2 linked regions of the Thioclava sp. GXIMD2076 genome follow. The protein of the gene in region 1 interacts with the protein of each later gene in a pairwise test. Links are inferred from orthologs where the notes say so. Each region holds a gene or a part of one and is shown on either strand. Other genes may lie near its edges.

The links.
Region 2: the proteins of trkA (region 1) and WDB91_RS02465 interact in binary tests that used the Escherichia coli proteins (3 or more experiments, as listed by UniProt). The link is inferred for Thioclava sp. GXIMD2076 from one-to-one orthologs.

Annotation. Positions count from the first base shown.
Region 1 is NZ_CP149932.1:2,145,628-2,154,246, forward strand. What follows is about bases 1,990-4,814. They hold trkA (Trk system potassium transporter TrkA), read left to right. Parts: upstream 1,990-2,624; coding sequence 2,625-4,004; downstream 4,005-4,814. Other genes in these bases: WDB91_RS10600 (sigma-54 dependent transcriptional regulator), read left to right, coding at 1,990-2,548; WDB91_RS10610 (potassium transporter TrkG), read left to right, coding at 4,015-4,814. In the rest of the region: WDB91_RS10595 (PAS domain-containing sensor histidine kinase), read left to right, coding at 1-1,148; more of WDB91_RS10600, read left to right, coding at 1,145-1,989; more of WDB91_RS10610, read left to right, coding at 4,815-5,538; RNA chaperone Hfq, read left to right, coding at 5,677-5,910; GTPase HflX, read left to right, coding at 5,996-7,201; WDB91_RS10625 (penicillin acylase family protein), read right to left, coding at 7,268-8,619. UniProt on the Escherichia coli protein: Part of the constitutive potassium transport systems TrkG and TrkH. May regulate the transport activity of TrkG and TrkH systems. Binds to NAD(+) and NADH.
Region 2 is NZ_CP149932.1:490,667-499,303, reverse strand. What follows is about bases 3,173-6,015. They hold WDB91_RS02465 (PTS sugar transporter subunit IIA), read left to right. Parts: upstream 3,173-4,284; coding sequence 4,285-4,746; downstream 4,747-6,015. Other genes in these bases: WDB91_RS02460 (nodulation protein NodH), read right to left, coding at 4,743-6,015; raiA (ribosome-associated translation inhibitor RaiA), read left to right, coding at 3,671-4,249; lptB (LPS export ABC transporter ATP-binding protein), read left to right, coding at 3,173-3,368. Also shown: flagellar basal body L-ring protein FlgH, read left to right, coding at 1-225; WDB91_RS02495 (flagellar basal body-associated FliL family protein), read left to right, coding at 236-745; WDB91_RS02490 (ribonuclease D), read left to right, coding at 894-1,508; WDB91_RS02485 (hypothetical protein), read left to right, coding at 1,521-2,123; lipopolysaccharide transport periplasmic protein LptA, read left to right, coding at 2,134-2,619; more of lptB, read left to right, coding at 2,616-3,172; more of WDB91_RS02460, read right to left, coding at 6,016-6,140; WDB91_RS02455 (beta-1,6-N-acetylglucosaminyltransferase), read right to left, coding at 6,145-7,842; WDB91_RS02450 (glycosyltransferase family 2 protein), read right to left, coding at 7,839-8,637. UniProt on the Escherichia coli protein: Seems to have a role in regulating nitrogen assimilation.

The sequences.
Region 1 (8,619 bases):
AGCTTAAAGACCAGCGGGTGGCGCTGATGGCCAGTCACTCGGTGACCGAGGAACAGCGGCGCCTGTTCGATTCCGTTCTTGGCTCGGTAACCTCCGGGGTGATCGGGCTTGATGCTGCGGGCCGGATCGATTTTATCAACCGCTCTGCGGCGAAACTTCTGGATCTGGACAACCTTGCCGACCATCAGCGGATGATTGACGAAGCTGTTCCGGAATTCTCTGATCTTTTCAGACGCTTGCATAGTGCCGTTCAGGATGTGGTGCAGGAGGAGGTTCGGGTATCTCGCTTCGGGAAACTCGAGAGTCTTCTGGTCCGCGTTGCACTTCGTCTACGCGAGGACGGTCTGCGCGAGGGCTATGTGATCGCCTTCGAGGATGTCACCGAGCTTGTTTCGGCCCAGCGCATGGCCGCATGGGGAGATGTGGCCCGCCGGATCGCCCACGAGATCAAGAATCCGCTGACGCCGATCCAGCTATCGGCCGAACGGATCAAGCGCAAGTTCCGCAGGCATGTGGGTGAGGACGAGCCCGCGCTGGAGCAGCTGACTGGTGTGATCATCCGTCAGACCAATGACTTGCGTCGTATTGTTGACGAGTTTTCCAAATTCGCGCGGATGCCCGAGCCTGATCGCCGTGAGGTCGATTTGGTGGCGCTTCTGCGGGATGCGATCACCATTCAGGAAGGCGCGCTGCACGGCGCAGAGCTGAGTGCCGAGCTGCCCGATGGTCCGCTTCTGGTCGAGCTGGATCAGACGATGATCGGGCAAGCGGTGACAAACCTGATCAAGAATGCAGGAGAAGCGGTTGAAACGCTTTATGAAAAAGGCGTGGAAGAGGGCTATGCACCAGAGGTTCGCGTGCTCATGAGTGTTCAGCCGGAATTCATAACCTTGCAGATCATGGATAACGGGGTGGGCTTGCCCGAAGACCGCTCCCGTCTGTTCGAGCCCTATGTAACCACCCGCTCCAAAGGAACGGGGCTAGGGCTCTCTATTGTAAAGAAAATCATCGAAGAGCATGGCGGCACTTTGATGCTTCGGGATGCGCCGCCATTTCACCCAGGTGCCCATTCGGGCGCCCTTGCCGAAATCCGCCTGCCTCGTGCCCACGCGGCAGTGCGCGCCATCAAGGATAGTGAGCTGACATGAGCGATATTCTGATTGTCGACGACGAAAAGGATATTCGGGAACTAATTTCCGAAATTCTTCAGGACGAAGGCTTTTCGACCCGGATGGCGTCGAATTCCGATGAATGTATGGAGGCCGTCAATGCCGAGCCTCCGGCCCTCATGATCCTCGATATCTGGCTGAAGGATAGCCGGATGGACGGGATCGATATTCTGAAGACGACGAAGCGGGACAATCCCGATATTCCGATCATTATCATTTCGGGGCATGGCAATGTCGAGATCGCTGTGGCCGCGATCAAGCAGGGTGCTTATGATTTCATCGAAAAACCTTTCAATATCGACCAGTTGTTGGTAGTTGTTTCACGCGCGATGGAAACATCGAGGCTGCGCCGCGAGAATTCCACGCTCAAGCGCCGCGACATGCAGACGGGCGAGATGCTGGGCGAGAGTGCCGCTTTCAAGAAGCTCCGAGATCAGCTTGATAAGGTTACAAAATCCAATGGTCGCGTGATGCTGACCGGGGAGCCGGGGTCTGGCAAGGAGACGGCTGCGCGCTATATCCATCAACTCTCCACCCGTGCGACCGCTCCTTTTATCACCGTCAACTCGGCCTCCATCGAGCCTGACCGTATGGAAGAGGTTTTGTTTGGCCGCGAGACGCCCGAGCGCGGGATCGAGAAAGGCCTGCTTGAACAGGCGCATGGCGGCGTTGTCTATTTCGACGAAGTCGCGGAAATGCCGCTTGGCACGCAGTCGAAAATCCTGCGTGTCCTCACCGAGCAGCAGTTCCTGCGCGTTGGCGGGGCCGATAAGGTGCGGGTAGATCTGCGCGTGATCAGCTCCACCACACGCGATCTCACCGTAGAGATCGCCTCGGGCCGCTTCCGTCAGGAGCTCTATGACCGGCTGAATGTCGTGCCGATCGCGGTTCCCGGCCTCGCTGACCGGCGTGAGGATCTGGCGCTTCTGGCCGAGTATTTCCTCGTGCAGTTCAACGAGACGCAGGGGCTGCCGCTGCGCAAATTGTCGGGCGATGCGCTGGCGATGATGCAGACGATGGAATGGCCGGGTAATATCCGCCAGCTGCGCAATGTGATCGAACGACTGCTGATCCTCGGCGATGGCACGGGCGAGATCGAGGCGCGCGAGCTGCAGGGTGACCAGCCTGTGGAGACGGAATCGAGCCGCATCGTGCTGTCGGGCCAGCTGGCGACATTGCCGTTGCGCGAGGCGCGCGAACTGTTCGAGCGCGAGTATCTTCTGACCCAGATCAACCGGTTTGGCGGCAATATTTCCCGCACGGCGAATTTTGTAGGCATGGAGCGTTCAGCGTTGCACCGTAAACTGAAATCGCTCGGCGTCGTGACCGGCGTCAAGTCCGGTGGCCGGATGGCGCGGATCGAGGAAGATGCGGAATAGGGCGCGATAGGTCGGGGTGATTGACCCTTGCCGCGCTGCCGCATAAAACCGAGACCAACGAGTTGCGGAGGGTCGCATGAGGGTGATTATTTGTGGGGCCGGTCAGGTCGGTTGGCAGATCGCGCGGCATCTGTCGGGCGAGCGCAATGACGTGACGGTGGTGGATAGCAATCCCGAACTGGTGCGGCGGGCCTCCGATATGCTGGATGTGCAGGGCACCGTAGGGTTTGCCTCGCATCCTGACGTTCTCGAGGCGGCTGGTGCGCGCGATTGCGACCTGATTATTGCCGCAACCCATTCGGATGAGGTCAATATGGTGACCTGTCAGGTGGCGCAATCGGTCTTCGGGATCACGCGCAAGATTGCCCGCCTGCGGTCGCAGAGCTATCTCAACCCTGAATATCGCGATATCTACCGCCGTGACCAGTTGCCGATCGATGTGATCATCAGCCCCGAGCGCGAGGTTGCCGAGGCGGCATTGCGCAGGCTTCTGGCACCGGCGACCTTTGATACCGAAAGTTTCATGGAAGACGAGCTGCGGCTGATGGGGATCGTACTGCATGACGATTGCCCTGTTCTTTCGACGCCGCTGCGTCAGCTTACCGATCTTTTCTCGACGTTGCGCGCCATCGTTGTGGGGGTGCGCCGCGAAGGTCGGCTTTTTGCGCCGGAACCGAATGACCAGCTGTTTTCCGGCGATCAGATCTATATCTGTTCGCATCGCGACGATGTTTCGCGCACGCTCGAGATATTCGGCAAGAACGTCCATAAACAGGAGCGTATCCTGATCATTGGCGGTGGGAATGTCGGTCTGGCAGTGGCCAAGAAGCTGGAGGCGCGAAGCGACCGGACACGCGCCAAGATTATCGAGATGTCGCGCGAGCGTGCCGAGAAAGCCGCGGATTCGCTCGAGCGCACTATTGTTCTGCATGGTGATGGCATGTCACAGGAGCTGCTCGAGGAGGCCAATGTTGCCTCGACAGATGCAGTTCTTGCCGTAACCGATGATGATAAAACCAATCTTCTGGTCGCGGTGCGTGCCAAGCAGGCCGGGTGCAAGATGGCGATCACGCTGGTCAATGACCCGACACTGATCCCGATGATGGAGCCGCTGGGGATTGATGCGCAGATCAACCCGCGCGCCACTACCGTATCGTCCATCCTGCGCCACATCCGTCATGGCCGCGTCCGCCAGATCTATTCGATCGGGGATGCCGAGGCGGAAGTGATCGAAGCACAGGTTTTGGGCACGTCACCTTTGTCGGGGAAGCTGCTGAGAGATATCGATTTTCCCGAAGGCGTGCTGATGGGGGGGCTGAAGAAGGGCGAAAAGGTCGTGGTTCGCCCGCGTGCCGATACGCGGATTGAGGAAGGCGATGTGATCGTACTCTTCGCGTTGGCCGATGATGTGGCCGAAGTGGAGCGCCTGTTGCAGGTCTCCATCGATTACTTCTGAGGACCCGCCAATGCGGTCCAATCTGCGTAATCTGCCGCTTTTCGTCATTCTGGTCGCTGTGTCCGGCCTGATGATGTATGTGCCGGCAATGCACGCGCTGACGCTCCACCAGCACGAAGTCGCGCGGCCGTTCTTCTATACCGGAACGCTCCTTCTTTTTGTTTTCATGCTGTTGTCTCTGGCAACAGTGGCAAACCGACGGGGTCCTCGCGAGCGGTCATCGCTTCTGACCATGGTTGGCGCGTTTACCGTAATGCCGCTTATTCTCGCGATCCCCTTTCATGAGGTGATGCGGGATACATCGCTCTTCAACGCGTGGTGGGAGATGGTCTCGGCCTTTACGACGACGGGCGGCACGCTCTACAGTCCGGCGAGGCTCCCTCCGTCGCTACATCTGTGGCGCGCGATGGTCGGCTGGTCGGGTGGTTATTTCATGCTGGTGATGACCATCGCCGTGCTCGCTCCCTTGCGTGTGGGCGGCTTCGAGATCTTCTTTGCTGGCGGTCCTGGTGGCGAGGTGAAGGATGTAAACCTTCGCGGCAGCCAGCGCGGCGTTGTCTCGCGCGATAGGCTAGTGGATTTCGCACTGCAGCTGCTTCCTGTTTATGCCGGACTTACCGGTGCGTTATGGGTTCTTCTTCGTATCTCGGGTGAAGATAATCTGATTGCGCTCTGTGCCGCCATGTCTACGTTGGCGACCTCCGGTATCCTCCCGACCAGTTCTTTGGCATCCGGGCAGAATTCGGTGCTGACCGAGGTGATCATCTTCGTCTTCTTCCTTCCCGCATTGTCGCGCCGGTTCTGGCCCGGGGATGGAGAAATGCGTGCAACCAAACAGTTGCGCGACGATCCCGAACTTCGACTTGCGGCGATGATCGTTTTTCTGACCGTCGTGGTGCTGTTTTTCCGCCACTGGATGGCCGCGCTGGATACGGATAACCATCCGGGACTTCTGGTCGTGCTCCGGACGATTTGGGGGGGGCTGTTTACCACGCTTTCCTTCCTGACCACGACCGGATTTGAATCGAGCGGTTGGGAAGATGCCCGCGCCTGGGCAGGACTTGGCACCCCCGGGCTCATTTTGTCGGGGCTGGCCATCATTGGCGGTGGCATCGCGACAACTGCGGGCGGAGTGCGTCTGCTGCGGGTCTATGCCCTGATCCGCCATGGCGAGCGGGAACTGGATCTACTGCTTTATCCGAGCTCGGTCGGCGGCGGCGGGCAGGCGGCGCGCAGATTGCGCCGCAAGGGCGCGTTCGTGGCCTGGATCTTCTTCATGCTCTTCGCGATCTCGATTGCCGTGGTCATGGTCGCGATCTCCTATACCGGCCTCGATTTCGATCCGGCCATGATCTTTACGATCGCGGCTTTGTCCAATACCGGCCCGCTGACCGCAGTCGCGGGGGATTTTCCGCTGGCTTGGGGGGATTTGAGCACAGCCGCGAAAGCTATTCTTGCAGGGGCTATGGTGTTGGGAAGGCTTGAAACTTTGGCGATTATCGCGCTGTTCAATCCAGAGCTGTGGCGAAAATGAGTGCTTTATGGGCACGTTTTTCAACCGATGCAGCGTCGATGCCGATTTGGGGTGGAAACTCGCGTTAACTTGAGCATACTCGGGCCAGAGTGGGACGAGCCAACGTCCCCGAAATGCTAAAAGAAAAGGCAAAATAAAATGGCTGCCGATAAACAAAACCTGCAGGACGCGTTTCTGAACCATGTCCGGAAGACCAAAATCCCGGTCACGATCTTCTTGATCAATGGTGTGAAACTGCAGGGGGTTATCACTTGGTTCGATAACTTCTGCGTCCTTCTGCGCCGCGACGGCCAATCCCAGCTTGTCTACAAGCATGCGATCTCGACGATCATGCCGGGGCAGCCGATTTCCTTGTATGAAGGCGACGACTGAGTCCGATTTGAGCGATACTATTTCCCAAGATAAGGTCCTGACGCGGGCCTATGTGCTGCATCCTGACCTCAAAACCGGGGACGGGATGCGTTTGCCTGAGCACGGGCTCGCAGAGGCGGTGGCTCTGGCCGCCGCTTTGCCCGATCTCGATGTGGTCGGTTCCGAAATCGTCCGCTTGCCCAAGCCGCATGCCGGACATCTTTTTGGCACTGGCAAGATGGATGAGCTCGGGCAGAAGCTCCACGATCTGGAGATCGATCTCGTGCTGGTAGATGGGCCAGTGACGCCGGTCCAGCAGCGCAATCTCGAAAAGGAATGGAAGGTTAAACTTCTTGACCGAACCGGTTTGATTCTCGAGATTTTTGCCGATCGCGCCCGCACCCGTGAGGGTGTGTTGCAGGTTGAACTCGCAGCGCTCAGCTATCAGCGGACGCGGCTTGTGCGGGCATGGACCCACCTCGAGCGTCAGCGTGGCGGGCTCGGGTTCGTCGGTGGTCCCGGCGAGACACAGATCGAAGCTGACCGTCGAGCGATTGACGAGCAGATGGTGCGTATCCGCCGGCAGTTGGCCAAGGTTGTCAAAACCCGCGAGCTTCATCGGGCCTCACGCCGCAAGGTGCCATTTCCGATCATCGCGCTCGTGGGCTATACAAACGCCGGAAAGTCGACCCTTTTCAACAAGGTAACGGGTGCGGATGTGCTGGCAAAAGATATGCTCTTTGCCACGCTCGATCCCACGATGCGCGGGGTGACGCTGCCCTCGGGGCGCAAGGTCATCCTGTCGGATACGGTGGGATTTATTTCCGAGTTGCCCCACCAGTTGGTCGCCGCTTTCCGTGCGACGCTGGAAGAAGTGCTCGAAGCAGATCTGATCTTGCATGTGCGTGACATCTCGCATCCGCAGAGCGACGCGCAAGCCGCGGATGTGGAAGACATTCTCGAGAAGCTCAAAGTCGACGAGGATGTGCCGTTCATCGAGGTCTGGAACAAACTCGATCTTCTGAGCGAGGAGACCCATGCCGCAACGGCGCTGCAGGCCGAGCGCCGTGAGGATGTCTGCGCGATTTCGGCGCTGACAGGCGAAGGGTTTGAGGCACTTCTTCTGTTAATCGAGAAACTGCTCGGCGAGGAGCGGATAAGCGAGGAAATCGTTCTCCCATTCGCGGAAGGCCGCCGTCATGCGTGGCTGCATGCGGAAAATGTTGTCCGCGAAGAGGCCCAGACCAAGGAAGGCTGGGTGCTGCAGGTCGAATGGACAGGCTCGCAGAAGGGCCGTTACAACGCCCTGTAGCGCACAGTTATACAAGAACATCAAAAAGGCGCGGCAAGCATTTTGCCGCGCCTTTTTTATCCAATGTCAGCTGGCGGGAACCAATTTGGTGATGCCTGCCGCAGCGGCTCGCGCAAGCGCCGGATCAAGCGACATCGGGATATATTCCCCGCGCCGCCACAACTCCGACAGGTCGTCATAGTGGCGCGAGAAGGGATGGCCCGACTGACCGGTTGCGGTGATGAAGACAGAGCTGTCCGGATCGGCCAGATCATAGACGCCGCGATAACCTGCCGCCTGAACATTGGTATAGGGCTCGGGGCCCGTGCCGATGGTCTTGCCGCGCATCAGCGTGAAATCACCGCCCGAGGAGGACTGCCGGATATTGGCGAACCAGCCGATCAGGGGCATGTTCTTCAGGACCGGATGATCCTGATGCGCCTCATGCGCATCCCCCCAGCGCCAGCTTTCGATGTTGGGGCCGTATTTCTCCTTGAGGTCAAGAAGGGCGGCATCAAGCGAGGTTTTGGCGATCTGGGCACAGGTTTCCTGCGTGCCCGACTGGATGATATTGCACCAGTGCGCCGCGCCCTGACTATTGCGGAAGACGCGCTCGATAAAGAGCGGATCGAGGGCTGTGAACTTGTCGGCCAGTGGACCCAGCTCGTCGCGGATCAGCCGCGATTGCAGCTCGCGCATCCACGCGGCATAGATCAGTGGCTCGGGAAGATGCTCGGACATCTCGCCATCCCATGCCGCCAGCAGCTCGAGCGCGCGCTGGCGCAGGCGATCGGGCGTGCCATCGGGAGCAGGTGTGCCGGTATACCACAGATCGGCCCCGACCAGCGGCAGCAGGTTGCGCGCCGCAGGGCTGACGGTGTCGAGCTGGGCCGACATGAAGCTCTCGCGCGAATGCACCTCGCGGTCGCTCAACAGTTTCGTCAGACGCTGGATACGCTGGCTATCACCCCAGTCGAAGGTGACATTTGCGGGAAATTTCGTGTCGGTGACCTTGTTATTGGTGTTCATCACGACGCCATCGGCCGGATTGATCTCGCGCGGGTTGTCGGCATAGGGCAGGCGGCCCGACCAGCGGTTTTCCGGCAGCCAGCCCGCGGAGGGCATGCGGCCTTCGGTCTGGTTTTGCGGATCGCGCTTGGGGATCGCGCCGATCAGCACCCGCCCGACTTCTTTCTGGTCGGCGACCACAAGGTTCTGCGCGGGCGTGATATAGTCCTCACCGGCCTTGATCGCGCTCTCGACATCACTCGCACGCATCAGCTTCATCGCCGCACTCATCGAGGTGTCATGCGGGTCGAGGGCGGTCCAGTCGACCGACATCACCGATCCCTTCGGCGTCACGGTCCCGAGGTCGAAATGGGTGCCGGGCAGCACCGGACCATTATCGGTCGCTCGGAGCGTCAGGGTGATTGGCTGGC
Region 2 (8,637 bases), 1.7 Mb from region 1 along the record:
GGCGTTCTGCGGGTGCAGGGCAGTCAGGAGGTCCGGGTAAATTACGAGGTGCGCGAGCTGATCGTGACCGGATATGTCCGCCCCGAGGATATCAGCCGCCAGAACGAGATTACCTATGACAAGATCGCAGGTGCCCGGATCTCCTATGGTGGTCGTGGACAGATCTCGGATGTGCAGCAGCCGCGGATCGGCTCGCAGATCGCCGATATCATCATGCCGTTCTGAGGGGAGTTAGATGGGTAAGTTACTTCCGGTCATCTTCGTGATCCTCGGGCTTGCGATTGGCGGAGGTGCAGGCTTCTTCCTGCGCCCCGCTCCGCCCCCGCCTGAGGAAACGGCAAGCGCCGAAGGCGATGGCGCAGCCGAGGGAGAGCACGCCGCCGAGGATGGGGAGGCCGCAGAAGGCGAGGAGGGGGTGCCGACCTCCGAATTCGTCAAGCTCAACAACCAGTTCGTTGTGCCCCTGCTGGATGCGACCCGAGTTCGCGCGATGGTGATCCTGTCGCTGTCGGTCGAGATGCCGGTCGGTGGCACGGAGCGCGTCTATGCGGTCGAGCCAAGACTGCGCGATTCCTTCCTGCAGGTTCTGTTCGATCATGCGAATAATGGCGGTTTCGAAGGGGTCTATACTTCGACCGACAGGATGACAGAACTGCGTCGGGCTCTGTTGGAAACCGCGCGCACTGTGATGGGCAAAGACGTCAAAAGCATCCTCGTGTCGGATATTCTCCGCCAAGATAGCTGAGGAACGGCGCAGGTCCTTATGATTGACATGCGCGGAAATTTGCGAGTCTTGCGCGTCCAGCTAGTAAACCACACAAGCATTGTGCGCGGCTTACATTGGCAAGCTCCTCCGAAAACGCCTATATGGGGCGAAAGACAGGAGTTTGCCCGTGACGATCCATTTGCATGAGGGAGATCTGCCGGAAGGGTTGGATCTTGGCGCGGTAGTGGCCATTGATACCGAAACGATGGGGCTTGATCCGCGCAGGGACCGCCTGTGCCTCGTGCAGCTCAGTAGCGGCGACGGTAACGCCCATTTGGTCCAGATCGCCAAGGGGCAGACGGAGGCCCCGCGCCTGTGTGCCCTGCTGGCCGATCCCGAGATCGAGAAACTTTTCCACTTCGCGCGGTTCGACATCGCAGCGCTTTATAACGCCTTCGGTGTTGTGACTGCGCCGGTGTTCTGTACAAAGGTCGCCTCGAAGATGGTGCGCACCTTCACCGACCGCCATGGCCTGAAACTGCTTTTGCAAGAGGTGGCGGGGGTCGATATTTCCAAACAGCAGCAGAGCTCCGATTGGGGCGCTCCGGTTCTGACCGAGGCGCAGAAAGAATATGCGGCCTCCGATGTTCTGCATCTGCACAAGCTGAAGGCGGGGCTTCTGCCGCGTCTCGTGCGCGAGGACCGTCTGCAGCTCGCCCAGGCCTGTTTCGACTTCCTGCCCGCCCGTGCCCAACTGGATCTTCTGGGATGGGACGAGCCGAGCGATATCTTCCATCACTAATCCCAGTCCCCCATGATCCGTGACAACCGCCATTCCATGCTGGTCACCTGGGCCAAGACGCTGCTTCCTCTTGCGGCGCTTGTTCTGCTGTCGTCGGTCTTCCTGATCGGGCATCGGGTGGAGCCGGGCACGGTCATTCCCTATTCCGATGTCGATATCGAGGAACTGGCGCGTGAGCCGCAAGTGGTGGCGCCGGAATATGCCGGTGTCACAAAAGAAGGCGCTGCCCTTTCGGTGCGCGGTTCGCGGGCGATTCTCCAGCCCGGAAATGGCGACGGGAGTTCGGTGCAGCAGCTTGTGGCCAAGCTCCAGACACGGTCCGGGCTCGTGGTCGATCTCAATGCGACGGCGGGTCAGATCCGCCCCGATGAAGATCTGATAGAGTTGAGCGAGGGTGTGGCGATGCAGACATCGACCGATTACCGGATGCGCTCCGACCTGATCGAGATCAGCACGGACCAGACCCGCGTCCTTTCGCCCGGTGCGGTGCATGGCGAGGCGCCGATGGGGGTGCTCGATGCGGGTGCGATGGAGCTTTCCCAGCCCGAGCCTGGTGGGTCCAATAATCTGCTCTTCACCAAGGGCGTGAAGCTGGTATACCAGCCCCAAGAATGAAGGTGGTGTGATGCGGCAAATCTTGACGGCAATCATTGTGGCGGCTTCGATGGCGATCCCGTCGCTTGGCGCGGCGCAACAGGTGGATTTTGGCGGGCTGTCGACGAATACGAAGGCTCCAGTGGAGATCACCTCCGACAGTCTGCAGGTCGACCAGTCGACCGGTGAGGCTGTCTTCCGTGGGAATGTTCTCGTTGTGCAGGACGATATGCGCCTGAAAGCGGCGGAACTGCATGTGGAATACGGTCAGACGCAGAGCGAGATCAACCGGCTGATCGCTTCAGGCGGTGTTACGCTGGTGTCGGCGAGTGATGCGGCCAAGTCGCAGGATGCGGTCTATGACGTGCGCAATGGCAATCTGGTCATGACGGGTGATGTGCTGCTGACCCAAGGCGATAACGCGCTCTCCGGTAACAAGCTGACGGTCGATCTGACGACCGGGACAGGGCAGATGGACGGGCGCGTGCGCACGATTCTGGCGCCCGGGGGGCAATGATGGACGCAGCACTCGAACCGGCCAGCCATGGGCTGAGCGTAACCAATCTGCGCAAGGGCTACCGCAAGAAGGTGGTTCTGCGTGATGTGTCGCTGCGGCTGAACCGTGGCGAGGTGGTAGCGCTGCTAGGCCCAAACGGTTCGGGCAAGACCACCTGTTTTTACAATATCGCGGGGCTGATCACGCCGGATGCGGGGCAGGTGAGCATTGATGGTCGCAACGTGACCGGTCTGCCCATGTATCGCCGCGCGCGATTCGGAATCGGCTATCTTCCGCAGGAAGCGTCGATCTTCCGCGGGTTGACGGTCGAGCAAAATATTATGGCCGTTTTGGAAATAGCGGTGGAGGACCGTCACCGCCGCCGTGAACGGCTCGAGGAATTGCTAAGCGATTTCTCGATCGAACATCTGCGCAATTCGCCCGCTCTGGCGCTTTCGGGGGGCGAACGCCGCCGCTGCGAAATCGCGCGCTGCCTCGCAGCGGACCCGAAATATCTGCTGCTCGACGAGCCCTTCGCGGGCGTCGACCCGATCGCGGTGGGCGATATCCGCCATCTGGTGGCGCAGTTGAAAGAGCGTGGCATCGGGGTGCTGATCACCGATCATAACGTGCGTGAAACACTTGAAATCGTTGATCGCGCCTACATCCTGCACGATGGTCAGGTGCTCATGTCGGGCACGACGGAAGAGGTCGTCAATAACGAGGACGTCCGTCGCGTCTATCTCGGTCAGGATTTCCGCTTCCAGTAACTGGCGGATTTTACAGCGATGTGAGGCCGTAAGAACGTGCCGTCACATGGCTGTCATGTGCTGCAATGCGGCGACGATCACCCGTTGACTTCCCCTTGGGATCGTTCCCAAATGTAATCAAATGCGTGATCTGGTCATCATATTCCCGATGCTTTGCGCAGCCCTCACGGTGGCTGCCCGGTCCGCTTTTTTCCTTGCCCGATGTCGGGAACGAGCAGGAAAGGTGTGCCCCCTCACAGAATTTAACCGACTGTAAATATGGTGCCGAGCACCGTTGGTCAGTCATAAAGGAAGGAGACGCCATGCGTTACCAAATTAGCGGCAAACAGCTTGATATCGGTGAAGCTCTGCAGACCCATGTCAAAACCGAGCTGGGCAGCACGGTCGAGAAATATTCTCAACGACCGACCGATGCCACCGTCGTGTTTTCGAAAAACGCGCATGAGTATATCTGCGAAGCGACCGTGCACCTGTCCACGGGTCTGACTGCGCAGGCCAAAGGCGTAGCGACCGAGGTCTATGCTGCCTTCGACGCCCTTCAGGAAAAAATGGATAAACAGCTGCGCCGCCATAAGCGCCGGCTGAAAGACCATCAGGCGGCACGCACCACCGCAGTTGAATTCGAAGCGGCAGGGCTTTATGTGCTGGCACCGGAAGAGGAAGACGAATCGACCGGTGCGGAAGGGGGCGATGCGCCCATGATCGTGGCGGAGATGGAGACGCGGGTTCAGACCCTCTCTGTCGGTGATGCGGTGATGCAGATGGAGCTCGCCCATAAGCCGCTTTTGGTCTTCCGCAACGAAAAACATGGCGGGGTTAATGTTGTCTATCAGCGTGAAGATGGCAATATTGGCTGGATTGACCCCCGTCACAGCAAGTAAGCGCCTGATCTCCGAAAGGCGCGGAAAAAGGACCGATGGATCTATCCTCTCTGCTTCGCCCGTCAGCCGTTCGCGCGGTTGCCAATGTGGCTAGCAAAAAGCGTCTGTTTCAGGATCTGGCAGATATCGCGGCACAGGCTTACGGGCTTGATGCCGCGGTTATCGTGGATGCGCTGCAGGAGCGCGAAAGCCTAGGGCCGACCGGTGTGGGCCATGGTGTCGCGCTGCCGCATGCGCGTCTGCACGGGCTGGATCACGTTGTGGGCGTGTTCATGCGTCTGGAAAAACCGCTCGATTTCGATGCGGTGGACCGCCAGCCTGTGGATCTGGTCTTTGGCCTTCTGGCACCCAAAAGCTCGGGCGTGGACCACCTGAAAGCGTTGGCGCTCGTGTCGCGCACGATGCGCAATGAAGACACCTGCAAAAAACTGCGCTCCAACACCGATCCGGCTGCCCTGCATGGCGTATTGACCACCACGCATGGGCTTGCGGCCTAGTCCGTCCAGTCGGTGAAGCCGAACTGCATGTAATCACGGGAATAGGCGTCTTTCACCGCCTGTTCCAGCTCTGCCGAATAAAGGTCGGCCAAGGCGACACGCCCCTGATCGGACACCGGCAGGGGCGCTTTGCTGTCCAGCCCCACCGTTTTCAGGAGATAGGGCAGGTCCGTGGCCATCCGGTCCTCGCGCACCAGCAGGTCTGGCGTAGCAAAGCTGGCAAAGGCCTGCAGCATGGTCGACTGGCTCGCCCAGAGCTGGTGCACAGGCAGGCTGGTCTGACTGTTGAGGCTGGATTTCAACCAGAGCGCAAACTCCAGCAAGGCAGCGCGATGGGCCGTCAGATCGAGCGACTGTCCGTCCTTGGGCAAGGGCAGTTTGTAGGTCATGCGCAGCGCCTCGCGGGTCTGGGCGAAATTGTCCCAATCCAGGAGAGCGATAAAGGCCAGATGCACCCGCATCACCGGATGGCGCAACACGGTGAAGCTACGATGCTGCGGGGTCTGGCGTTTCCACTGTCGCAGGGTCTTTTGCGAGAAACCTTCGGTGATGTCGCCCAATGTCCCCATCCAGCCGCGCAGCTCCACATCGGAGGCAGGGCGTAGCGGCATATAAAGCAGGCCGGCCTTGCCGGAGCTGGTCCCGATGAAACCCGGCACATTCGGCCCGCGGCGGGGCTCGAAATTGGGGGTGCGTGAGAGGTTGAACCGGTCCAGACGGGCGAGTGAGGCCTCCATCTGCGCGAAATTCGTGACCTTCTCCTCCAACCCTTCGGGATTCTGCACGACCAGACTGTCGGGTAGGGCATCGGGGCCATCGGCCACGCCCAGCCATTTGGCCAATCCGTTGAGCACCTCGATATCCTGCGCATCCTCGTAATCGATATAGAAGGCGCTCTGGCCCGAGACCTGAAGCGCGTTCATTATCTTGATCTGGAAATTCTGCAGTGCCTCGAGATGGTCCTCGAATTCCACCGCATCAAACTCGGCTTGTGCCACGCGGCGGTGCTTGGCATCGCCAAGCTTCCACTGACCGGTCGAGCGCGCGATCTTCAGGCTGACATAGCTTTCGATCGGATTGCGGGTCAGCACGATCTTGGCGCATTTGGGGTCGTTGAGCATCGGCCCGAGCACGCGCGGATCATGTTCGTGGAAATAGCGGCAGCCGTTCAGACCCGGCGCCTTGCGGATCTTTTTCCACAGCTCCTTGGGGTCGGCATCGCGCGTGGCCTTGCTGACGCCCAACAGTTCGGCCTTGTTGGGATAGCCAATCAGGACAGGGTTGAAGGCCTCGCCATGGCAATGGGTATCGGGCAGCATATTGATGGCCGCTTCCAGCAGGTTGGAGCCGGTGCGCATCTCGGCCAGAATGACGAAGCTTTCGAAATTTGCCATAGGATCACTTCAATAATGGAGCGCGCTTGCGGCGCGATGTCAGGGAGTCGGGAGAACTCACGATAGAGAAATCCCCCATCAGTTGCGGCTGCATGCCTTGGTTCTTGAGGTTCTGCAGGAATTGCCCGAAGCCGGTCAGGTCCACCATCTGTGGCATCTCGGTGATGCGGCGCGCCGAGCGCGGGCTGATCTCGTCGATGATGGTCTGCATATGCTCGGTCGGATTTTCCAGATATTCCTGCAGGTTCCAGAACCGCACCCGTGCCTTCACATACATAGACCGCAGGATCTCCAGCTCGGCCAGCTCGTTCTTCTGCAGCCATGCGGCCTCTTTGCGCACCACCGAAAAGGGTTCGGTCGAGCGGAAAAGCGGGATGGCCCAGGCGCCCGTGATGATCGAGATCTGCGCATTGGGATCGGTTGCGGTGAACCAGCCAAGCGCCTGATTGTCCTTGGCGCTCATCATGAAACACTGCCGCTCGCCGCGCGCGTTCCAGAGCAGGTTGGTCAGGAAGGCCTGCGGAGCATGGTCACGGATCTCCTTATTGGCGGGCAGGCAGCCGTTGAACATCGGGTCACGGCCCGCAAACTCCACCCCCCAAGGCGCAAAAAGCCGCCCGTGCACGCGTCCGGCCACATGTTTCGACAGCCAGCCCTCGAAATTCTCGTAAAGGTCGGAGAACCCCTGAAACAGCGAATAGGGGCCAGCGGTCTTGCCGTTCTCGTGGTCGCGATGCGGAAAACGCGACTGCATATAGAGGCCGGGTCGACCGCGCGTCCGGCGTTCAACCGCTTTGGTAAACAGCCGGTCGATCTTGGACGGGTTCGGCTCGGCAATCTTCTCGGCGGGTTTCTTGACACGCAGGAAGGTCGAATAGAGCCGGTCCGCCTTGGGCCAGATCTTGCGCGCCATGAAACAGTCCGAGCGGCGCAGAAGCTGCAGGTGGTCATCGTAGAAGATATGCGGTTTGCCCTGAAAATCGAATTTGGTCAGGGTGAGCGAGCGGCTTTCGATGGAGGTGGCATAGATGCGGGCGAGCGACTGGAAATAGCTCTCGTCGGGGATCCAGACCTTCTTGAAGTAGCGGTCATAGATGGCACGGTCCTTATCTTTGAGGATCGCGGTCAGGGTCTTGCGGGTCAGACACCACCATTGGCTGCCCATATGCGGCACGAGCCCTTCGGGAAGCTTGCGGTTCACACCCAGCCGGCGCTGGAGGGCGACGTAATCATCGAAGAGGCGGCGGTGTTTGCGCCACGAGAAGGGGAAGCGCAATGTGAAGCGTTCCATATCCAGCCCGCCCTGTGTCCAGCCGACCTCTGATGTGGTGACCGACTCGATGAAATCGGTCCAGGGACGGGCATCAAGGAAGGCGCGTAGCTCGTCGAGCGGGCGCAGCGGCAGGCAGGAGCCAGAGGCCAGATAGACATGGCGGGCGTCTGCGTGGCGGTCGAGCATCTGCTCGGCCCCCGCCTGCGCCGCGGCTACCAGCGACCATGTGCCCCATTCACAGGCGAAGCGCTCGCAGAACGAGACATGCGGAAACTCGGCAAGCGCCTTGACCATGCCATCATAGGCCGAGGCGGAGACGCGTTTGTCGACATGGATGACCACAGGAGCATCCTGCACCGCCCAGTGGCGGGCGACCTCCGCCGCGCGGTCGAGTGCCGTGTGGCACATCATGACAAAGCCCACGCTCATGCCCAGTTCCCCTTGGACATCAGGCCCAGAATTTCCAGCTGGCGCCAGTTGATGTATTTTTCGGACCAGCGGCACCACAGCTCGCCGTCATCGGCCAGCACTTCGGCATAGGCCTTATATTCGCGCGAGCCCGAATAATGCTGTTTGCGGGTGATCTCTTCCTCGACCTTGTCGTTGAGAACCGACAGGAATTTGGCATGGAGCAGGCAGCCTGAGGTCCGTTCGCCGCCCCATTCATCATAGGTCAGGTTCAGGTTGCGGGGCAGGGCCATATGGGTCGAGCTGAGATAGACGTAGTGCTTCTGCCAGCGGATCAGCGGGATCTTGTTGAGCGAGGGTGCCTGATCGGGGGCGTCGGCAAAGAATTTCCGCGCGCGTGGCCCGCCCTGTATCCACAGGTTCTGGTGCAGATGGTTCTTGCTGATCGTGTAATTGCCGCTATCGAACCAGCAGGCGATATCGAACGGGTTCTGGCCCTCCTGATAGGGCTGATCCTCGAGCCGACCCTTGGGATACATATCCAGCAGCATCGCCGGAAAATGCGGGATCTCGTAGGTATCAAGCCAGTCGGTCAGCGCATCGATCGTGCGGGTATCGCAGAAGGGGAAGATAAAGAATTCGTCGGGATCGACGGTCAGGCACCAATGCCCTGTGCCATAGCGGCGCAGTAGATGGTTGATCCAGTCCATCCCGAAGCGCGAGCGCCGGTAGCTCGCATCGGTGCGCCAGAGAGAGACATCGGGCTGGGCCGCGAGATATTCGCGTGAGCCGTCATCCGAGCCGTTATCGACCATG